DNA from 2 places in the Halalkalibacter lacteus genome. Region 1 is predicted to be linked to the other one. Evidence: a T-box and tRNA genes for the amino acid it is inferred to sense, from the RefSeq annotation. Region 1 holds a T-box; the other holds one or more tRNA genes.

What was found. The T-box of region 1 lies ahead of ileS (isoleucine--tRNA ligase). A T-box ahead of a tRNA ligase gene usually reads a tRNA of that ligase, here a tRNA-Ile.
Region 2: it has a tRNA-Ile gene. The T-box ahead of ileS (isoleucine--tRNA ligase) is inferred to sense a tRNA for this amino acid. The anticodon was not compared.

What each region holds. Positions count from the first base shown of each region.
Region 1 covers NZ_JAWRVL010000002.1:43,942-48,370, reverse strand. The annotation lists gene ileS (isoleucine--tRNA ligase) at 1-1,831, opposite strand, end outside; T-box leader at 1,887-2,103, opposite strand; gene SAZ04_RS01695 (DivIVA domain-containing protein) at 2,171-2,647, opposite strand; gene SAZ04_RS01690 (YlmH family RNA-binding protein) at 2,820-3,596, opposite strand; gene SAZ04_RS01685 (YggT family protein) at 3,619-3,876, opposite strand; gene SAZ04_RS01680 (cell division protein SepF) at 3,903-4,355, opposite strand; gene SAZ04_RS01675 (YggS family pyridoxal phosphate-dependent enzyme) at 4,378-4,429, opposite strand, start outside.
Region 2 covers NZ_JAWRVL010000003.1:133,964-138,392, reverse strand. The annotation lists gene SAZ04_RS03390 (MFS transporter) at 1-975, opposite strand, end outside; gene SAZ04_RS03385 (superoxide dismutase) at 1,097-1,705, opposite strand; tRNA gene SAZ04_RS03380 (tRNA-Ser) at 2,082-2,174, opposite strand; tRNA gene SAZ04_RS03375 (tRNA-Ile) at 2,198-2,274, opposite strand; tRNA gene SAZ04_RS03370 (tRNA-His) at 2,279-2,354, opposite strand; tRNA gene SAZ04_RS03365 (tRNA-Met) at 2,383-2,456, opposite strand; tRNA gene SAZ04_RS03360 (tRNA-Asn) at 2,463-2,537, opposite strand; gene SAZ04_RS03355 (Na/Pi cotransporter family protein) at 2,759-4,384, opposite strand.

The sequences.
Region 1 (4,429 bases):
GCTTCATAACATCGTTTGGAACAACAACATTTCCAATTGACTTACTCATTTTACGCCCTTTTCCATCTAGAGCAAACCCGTGACTCAACACACCCTTATACGGGGCTTTCCCTGTTACAGCAACACTTGTTGAAAGTGACGAGTTAAACCAACCACGATATTGGTCTGAACCCTCAAGGTATAAATCAGCAGGACGATTAAGCTCATCTCGTTCTTCCAATACAGCCTGGTGAGAAGAACCTGAATCAAACCAAACATCCATGATGTCCATTTCCCGTGTAAATGTCCCGTTTGGACTATGCTCCGAAGTAAATCCTTCCGGTAACAATTGATCTGTCTCCCATTCAAACCAGACATTTGAACCATGTTCACGGAACAAATGCGATACATGTTCGATCGTTTCATCTGTAATAATAGGCTCACCATTTTCCCCATAGAACACCGGGATCGGAACGCCCCAAGCACGTTGACGAGAAATACACCAATCGCCACGGTCACGCACCATGTTAAATAACCTTGTTTCGCCCCATTTAGGAAGCCACTCTACTTCTTCAATCGCTTTTAATAATTCGCTACGGAAGTTTTCAATCGATGCAAACCACTGCGCAGTTGCCCGATAAATAACTGGTTTTTTTGTGCGCCAATCGTGTGCATAAGAATGAGTAATGAAAGTAAGCTTCATTAAAGCTCCTACTTCCTCAAGTTTCTCCGTAATCGATTTATTAGCTGCATCATAGAATAGACCTTCAAATCCAGGTGCTTCTTCTGTCATATGTCCTTTATCATCAACAGGACATAATACATCCAAACCGTATTTTTGACCAACAATAAAATCTTCTTCCCCGTGACCTGGTGCTGTATGAACACAGCCAGTTCCAGCATCTAAGGTGACATGATCTCCACATATAACTAAAGACTCACGACCATAAATAGGGTGTGTGGCTTTCACAAATTCAAGCTCAGCACCTTTTATTGTTTTTAAGACTTCTAGCTTCTCCCACTCAAATTCTTTTTGAAGTTTTTCAAGAAGTCCAGCTGCGACCACATACTTTTTATCATTAACATTGACTACGTTATAATCAAGTTCGGGATGAACAGCAATTCCTAAGTTTGCAGGAATTGTCCAAGGAGTCGTTGTCCAGATGATGATATTCTCATCTCCTTTGAGAACCCCATTTCCATCTTTTACAGGAAACGCAACGTAAATTGAAGGAGAACGCTTATCTTGGTATTCGATTTCAGCTTCAGCAAGAGCTGATTCTGATGATGGAGACCAGTATACAGGCTTCTTCCCCTTATAGATATAACCCTTTTTTGCCATATCACCAAACACTTTTATTTGCTGTGCTTCATATGCTTTATCGAGCGTAACATATGGATTCCACCAGTCACCTCGAACACCGAGTCTCATAAACTGTTCACGTTGTCTGTCAATTTGCTTTTTAGCATATTCTTCACAAAGCTTACGAAATTCTGCAACACTCATTGATTTACGATTCACTTTTCCGCTCTTAGTAAGGGCTGTTTCAATCGGCAAACCATGAGTATCCCAACCGGGTACGTAAGGAGCATGATATCCACTCATTGATTTGTAACGTACAATGACATCTTTTAAAATCTTGTTTAATGCGTGCCCCATATGAATATCACCATTCGCATACGGAGGACCATCATGCAAGACAAATAATGGACGCCCTTTTGTGCGATCTTGAACTTTTTGATAAATGTCCATTTCCTTCCACTTTTCTTGTCTTTCTGGTTCTCGATTCGGTAAATTCCCACGCATCGGGAATTCTGTTTTAGGCATCAATAACGTATCCTTATATTCCATTTCTGCTTTCCTCCTAGATCAATTTATAAAAAACACAAAAAAACTCCTCCTCCCAAAAAGGGACGAGAAGTTAACCCGTGGTACCACCCTGTTGAAAAGTATTCATACTCTCCACTCATTCATTCGTAACGGGAATAACACGTTGCATCCTACTCTTATTTCAGTGCAAAACTAAAGGGTGATTTTCCAATGTGAACGTGTTCAGGCTCCCACCAACCCTGAATCGCTAAGCACGTTTAATACATTGTACTCGTCCCTCTCATCGTCTTTATCAACATTCATTTAATGAATACCATTATATGATAGCATTTTGAGAAGTGCAAGCTCATCAGCAAAAAATTATCGCACTTCCTCTTTTTCGGTTACTCCATCCCAATCATCCGTTTGAAGCATTTCAAGCTGAGCTTCTATCAACATTTTAAACCTCATTTTGTAAACAGATGCTTGTTTTTTTAACTCTTCCATATCCATCATCACTTTTCTTGATTTAGAAAGTGCATCATTAATAATTCGATCTGCATTCTTTTCTGCTTCTTTCACAATAAGCTGCGCTTCTTTCTGTGCATTGCTTCTTACCTCTTCTGCAGCCTCTTGAGCGACTAGAATTGATTTATTAAGTGTTTCTTCAATATTTTTAAAATGCTCAAGCTTTTCATCTAGAACTGTTACTTGTTCAAACAAGTCTTTCTTTTCACGAAGAACTGCTTCGTAATCTTTTATAACTTGATCTAGAAATTCATTAACCTCATCTTCATCATAACCACGAAACCCTCTTGTAAATTCTTTATTGTGGATGTCTAAAGGGGTTAAAGGCATATATGCCACCTCCAAGTTGTTTACGTTATTTCGCTTAATTAAAACTATAGCTACAAAATAACATTTGTTTTAAATGAGCATAGTAAGATGTTCTATAAATTACGATGTTCCCCTATAAATAAACAATATTTCGACACGAACATCAAAAATCCTGCAACTTTTTCAATCTTTCCTAACGCTTTCTTCCAAATCGCAAACGAATCTTTTCTTTTTTCGTTAATCCTTCGATTGCAGATAATCGTGCTCGTCCAAATCCTCTGACAGATATGTAATCGCCTTCCTGCAAAAGAAAGTCAAGACGGTCAACTGTTTTCCAATTAACTTTTGCTAACCCTTTTTCAATAAACGGAATAACTTTTGATCTCGAAAGCTTGTACATTTGAGCAAGAACAACATCCAATCTCATTGAAGAAACAGTTATTACTGCTTCTTCCCATTCGTCTTTAGGTATAATGTGCTCAGATAGAGGAATTCGATTCAACCGGACTGATGCTCTTCCAATTGTTTGAATGTTCATTTCGACATAGTCAGCTATTTCACTCGCAACAACTATTTGCGCAATCCCGTTTTCACTAATAAAAATGTCTCCAAATTTCTCGCGTTTCACACCAATATTCATCATAGAACCTAAGATGTCACGATGTTCTAACGTAACAAATTTGAATGGGTATTCAATGGAGAAAAGAGTAAGCCTAAAGTCATCAACGGACGTTTCTAAATACGGCGGCGCAAGATGAAGACGACATCGCTCTGCAAAACGAGAGCCTCCCGCAAAAGAGAGGCTCACTTCATCATCTTGTCCGACTATGGTCCGAACAATTTCTTGTTGCCTTGGATCGAGAAAATCACTCAATCGGTCCAAATGACGTAACGTAACATCACCTTGCCACTCGATTACTTGGTCAACAAAAGGCCGCTCTTCCTCACGAAAGTGCTGATAAATACTAATTGTTGGTCACTCCCATCTCTTTTTATATCCCAAAAAGTGATGCGACACCCGTACTCGCTAAACGTAATACAATAATCGCGACGATAGGAGATAAATCAATCATTCCAAGTGGCGGAACAAATTTTCTAAATGGTTCTAAATATGGCTCTACAATTCGACCTACAAATTGACCAAGTGAAGACTCCCGTGCATTGGGAAACCAAGACATAAGGATATAACCAATAATAAAAAAAGAATAAATATATAATGCTTGATAAAGCAATAACCCAATTGTTTGCAAAATACTCACCACCTTCTACCTACTAACTATTCAAAATGCTCCTGCATCATTTCTGTAATTGTTCCTGATACATCTACATTATCAGGAGTACATAAAAAGATGTTTGAACCGATTTTTTGGATGTCTCCTCCAATAGCATACACTGTTCCACTCAAAAAATCGACTATACGTTTTGCTTGATCATGCGAGATGCGCTGTAAGTTAATAATAACAGCTTTTCGGTTCTTTAGGTGATCAGAAATCTCTTGTGCTTCATCATAGGTCCGAGGCTCAAGAAGCATCACTTTCGTTCCTTTTTGTACACTTTGCAAACTAACGACATTCTGTGGAGAATTAGACTGTTGTTTCGATGCTACTTGTCGTGAACGACGTTTCGGCTCAGGTTCCTCCTGCTCATATTGCTCATCGATAAATTCTTCCACCTCTTCATATTCATCCTCTAATTCAAAAAAACGTTTAAACTTTGACTTCATCCCCATTTATATTCTCCTCTCGACTAGTTTATTCTCGTCCTACAAGAGCTGATCCGAGTCTAATAAATGTCGCTCCTTCT
Region 2 (4,429 bases), on a different contig from region 1:
TAGCATCGGATAAGCTATTGAGACAACTACACCGTACATAATTAATTTAGTGAAAGTTAAATCCCCTATTACTATAATAAAAATAGCTGAGTAAAGGATCATTCCACCGAATAAGATTAGTTTCTTTCTAAACGTCGGCTTAATGATACGGGTAACAATATAATAAGTAACAAATTGCACCGCCGAAGCTACTAAGCCATATGTACCAATGGCAAGTTCACTCCCTGTTGCAATATATACCCAAACCACTATCACAAAGACAAAAGTTCCTTCTCGTAAGCCTTGAAAGAAATGGGCACGTAATATTTGCCGCCAGTTTGAATTTTTCTTACGCTCCTTAAGTATTCTTTTAAAATAAAATTGTCCTTCGGCTGAACGTCTCTGTAACAAAAAACTAGTTAAGACAGCTGCAACGAAGAGAGAAAGCGAAATGGTAAAAATAACTGTATACCCCGTGAATTTTTCCATTCTTGTAATAATAAAACCAGCCAAAATAGGTCCGATCATCCCAGCAAACGATGTTAAAAGCCCAAGAAATCCATTAAAAAAATCTCTTGTTTCAGGTTCAGTAATCTCAAATGTCAAAACATTAAAGGCTAGCCAGTAGAAACCAATGCCCATCCCTATTAACGCACCCAACAGCAAAAGATATTGATTCGCCTGATCTCCTAGAAAAAGAACTGTTAAAAAAAAAGCTGCAAGTGTAATAACCCCGGCCCTTAATACAATAACGCGATCAATTTTTTTCGCTATTTTCCCTGCTACTATAAACGCTAGTGGTTGCATGACAACCGAACCTAAATTATAGAGAGCAATATCAACAAACTCCCCCGATTGTTTCCATAAATAAACATTTACAAATGTATTAGACAAAGCAAAACTTAACGCATAGAGCCCTCCTATTACGAGCAAAAGAGTTAAGTCTCTTGTCACCTCTATATCACCAATAACTTTCTTTAGCAATAACTTATTCACCGACTCCACCACCCTTACAAGTAGTGTGTCACCTCAAAAAGCGGTTATACACAAAAAGCCCTTAAGGCGATTTTTCCTTAAGGACTTTTTGTAACCTAATTATAACACTTAAGTTCTTTTCTTATTTAGCTTCGTTGAAACGCTTTGAAACTTCATCCCAATTTACTACATTCCAGAATGCATTAATATAATCAGGACGGCGATTTTGATAATTTAAGTAATATGCATGCTCCCATACATCTAGTCCAAGGATAGGCGTTTTCCCTTCCATAAGAGGAGTATCTTGGTTTGGAGTACTTGTTACAGCAAGCTTTCCTCCATCAACAATTAACCAAGCCCAACCAGAACCAAACCGATTAGCACCTGCATTTGCAAATTCTTCTTTAAATGCTTCAAGGCTACCAAACGTTGAGTTGATTGCATCAGCAAGTTCTCCTGTCGGTGCTCCCCCACCATTCGGGCTAAGGATTTGCCAGAAGAACAAGTGGTTTGCATGACCTCCACCGTTATTACGAACTGCTCCACGAATGCTTTCAGGAACAGCATCTAAATTAGAAACTAATTCTTCAATGCTTTTGCCTACAAGATCTTCATGACCTTCAAGTGCTGCGTTTAACTTTGTGATGTAAGTATTGTGATGTTTTCCATGATGAATGTTCATTGTCGCCTCATCAATATGAGGTTCTAGTGCGTTAGCTGCATAAGGTAATTGTGGTAATTCGTAAGCCATTATAATTCCTCCTCAAAGTAAGTAACAAAATAGTGTGGAGTCGAAACTCCACAAGTGGACTTTAGCAACATTTTTGTTTCATAAGTCTTCCAATAATTACATTACCAAAACTTGAACATTCTTGCAATGATTATGCTCACTATTTTCAGTAAAGTAGACAAATTTACTCTACCCTAATTTCACGAAAAGTAAACTTCATTAAAAGATTTGCTATGTACAAAATAAAATGGACTAAGTGTGTATTTTCGTCAAGACATCCATCAGCTCCTGCCACTTTATTCGCTTTCGACAAAAAACTATATTTTGTAACAAATGTTTTGTAAAATAGCAAAAAAGGATCTGCATATATGCAGATCCTTATAGTTATTCATAGTAATGGAGGAGGAAGAGGGATTCGAACCCCCGCGCGGTTTGACCCGCCTGTCGGTTTTCAAGACCGATCCCTTCAGCCGGACTTGGGTATTCCTCCGTGTTTCAAATATGTATATAAGTTGGTGGACCCTGTAGGACTCGAACCTACGACCGATCGGTTATGAGCCGACTGCTCTGACCAACTGAGCTAAGGGTCCTCTATGGGGCGACTGATGGGAATTGAACCCACGAATGTCGGAATCACAATCCGATGCGTTAACCACTTCGCCACAATCGCCACAAGAAATCTATTTATGTTACAGGAATAGCGGCGGAGGGAGTCGAACCCACGACCTCACGGGTATGAACCGTACGCTCTAGCCAGCTGAGCTACACCGCCATAATATGGCTCCACAGGTAGGACTCGAACCTACGACCGATCGGTTAACAGCCGATAGCTCTACCACTGAGCTACTGTGGAATATCTTTTAAAGACAAGGATTATAATATCATGCTATTCAGTGAACGTCAACACCTTTTTTCTTCCCCAAAAAAATAAAGAGCAAATTGACTGCTCATACTGATCTAATTTACCATACATTACTATAGATTAACAAGCATTTCATTAAAGATACGAGTTTTTGTAAAGGGTATCTCAAAAGGTCGATTTTAAGCCTTTTGAGTACCTTCATTCATTTAGAATTAACGCTCTTCTCCAATCACTGCTTCGGCAATATTTACAGAGTGATCGCCAATCCGTTCTAAGTTACTTACAATATCAACAAAAACAATACCAGCTGAACCAGAACATTTTCCTTCGTTCACACGATGAATATGTTGTTTTCTAAGCTTTCGTTCCATTTTGTCAATCTTCTCTTCCTTCTCTAGAACAGAACGAGCCATCTCTCCGTCTATTAAATCCAATGATTGAATTGCTTCCTTCAGTGTAGAAAGAGTCAATTCAGACATTTCACGTAAGTCTTCAAGTGCTTTATCTGAAATATGAACTTTATTTGCTTTTTGATAATCTTTTAATTCAACAATATTTTCAATGTGATCACCAATTCGCTCAATATCTCGAACGGTATCCATCAACATTGAGTGCATTTTTGAATCATGAGCAGATAAGGATCTTGATGAAATTTGAATTAAATAATCAGTAATCTTACGGTCTAGATTATTAATAGCCTCTTCAAATTGAATAGACATTTCAGCATGTCTCTTTTGACCGTTTTCTAAGTACTGACTCACCTCATAAAGACCTCTTTCTGAAAATTCAGCCATTCTAAGAACTTCTTGTTTAGCTTGCCCAAGAGCTATAGCTGGTGAGCTACCAATAAACCTAGGGTCTAGATGCTTCGCTTTATATTCTATACTATATTCTTCCCCCGGAACTAGCTTCGTTACGATAATAGCTAATAACGCAACAAAAGGCAATTGAATCAATGTGTTAGATACATTAAATATCCCATGCGCAAAAGCAATTGTCATTGGACGATTAAGACCTATTTCGATTGCTAAATAACTAATAAAGTTAAAGAAAAGCGGATAGATCATTAAGACTATAACAGTACCAATCAAATTAAAAATTACATGTGTTAATGCAGCTCTTTTGGCCGCAACAGAAGCTCCGATTGCAGCTAAAATCGCTGTAATCGTCGTTCCAATATTATCTCCAAATAAAACTGGTAGTGCTGAATCTAATCCCATTGCTCCTTGTTCATAGAGCTGTTGCAATAAGCCAATTGAAGCACTTGAACTTTGTACAGAAACAGTAAAAATCGTCCCAATTACAACACCTAGTAATGGGTTTTCACTCATACTTACCGTCAATTCAGCAAATGATTCTAACTCCCGCAGTGGTTTGAGACCGGTCCCCATTAACTCCAGACCATAAAATAGTGCACCAAAACCAAAAATCACTTGTCCATAATTGTTAACTTTTTTAGCCTTTATGAAGAAAATTAACGCAGCGCCTACTGCAATAATCGGTAAGGCATAAGCAGATATTTTAATCCCAATAATAAAAGCTGTAACCGTCGTTCCAATATTTGCGCCCATAATAACGCCAATTGCTTGTTTTAATGTCATAAAACCGGCATTAACAAGTCCAATTGTTAAAACCGTTGTACCTGTGCTTGTTTGTAAAAGAACTGTAACAACAACTCCAGCAAAAACACCCATAATTGGATTAGTTGTAAATTTATCAAGAACGTCGCGTAATCCCTCTCCTGCAACTTTTTGCAACCCATCCCCCATATACTTAATACCAAACAGGAAAATACCTAGTCCACCGAAAAACATGAACAAGAGCGTTTGTAAATCCACAAATCCTCATCCCTTCATTTCATAAGTCAAAGTAATCATCAAACT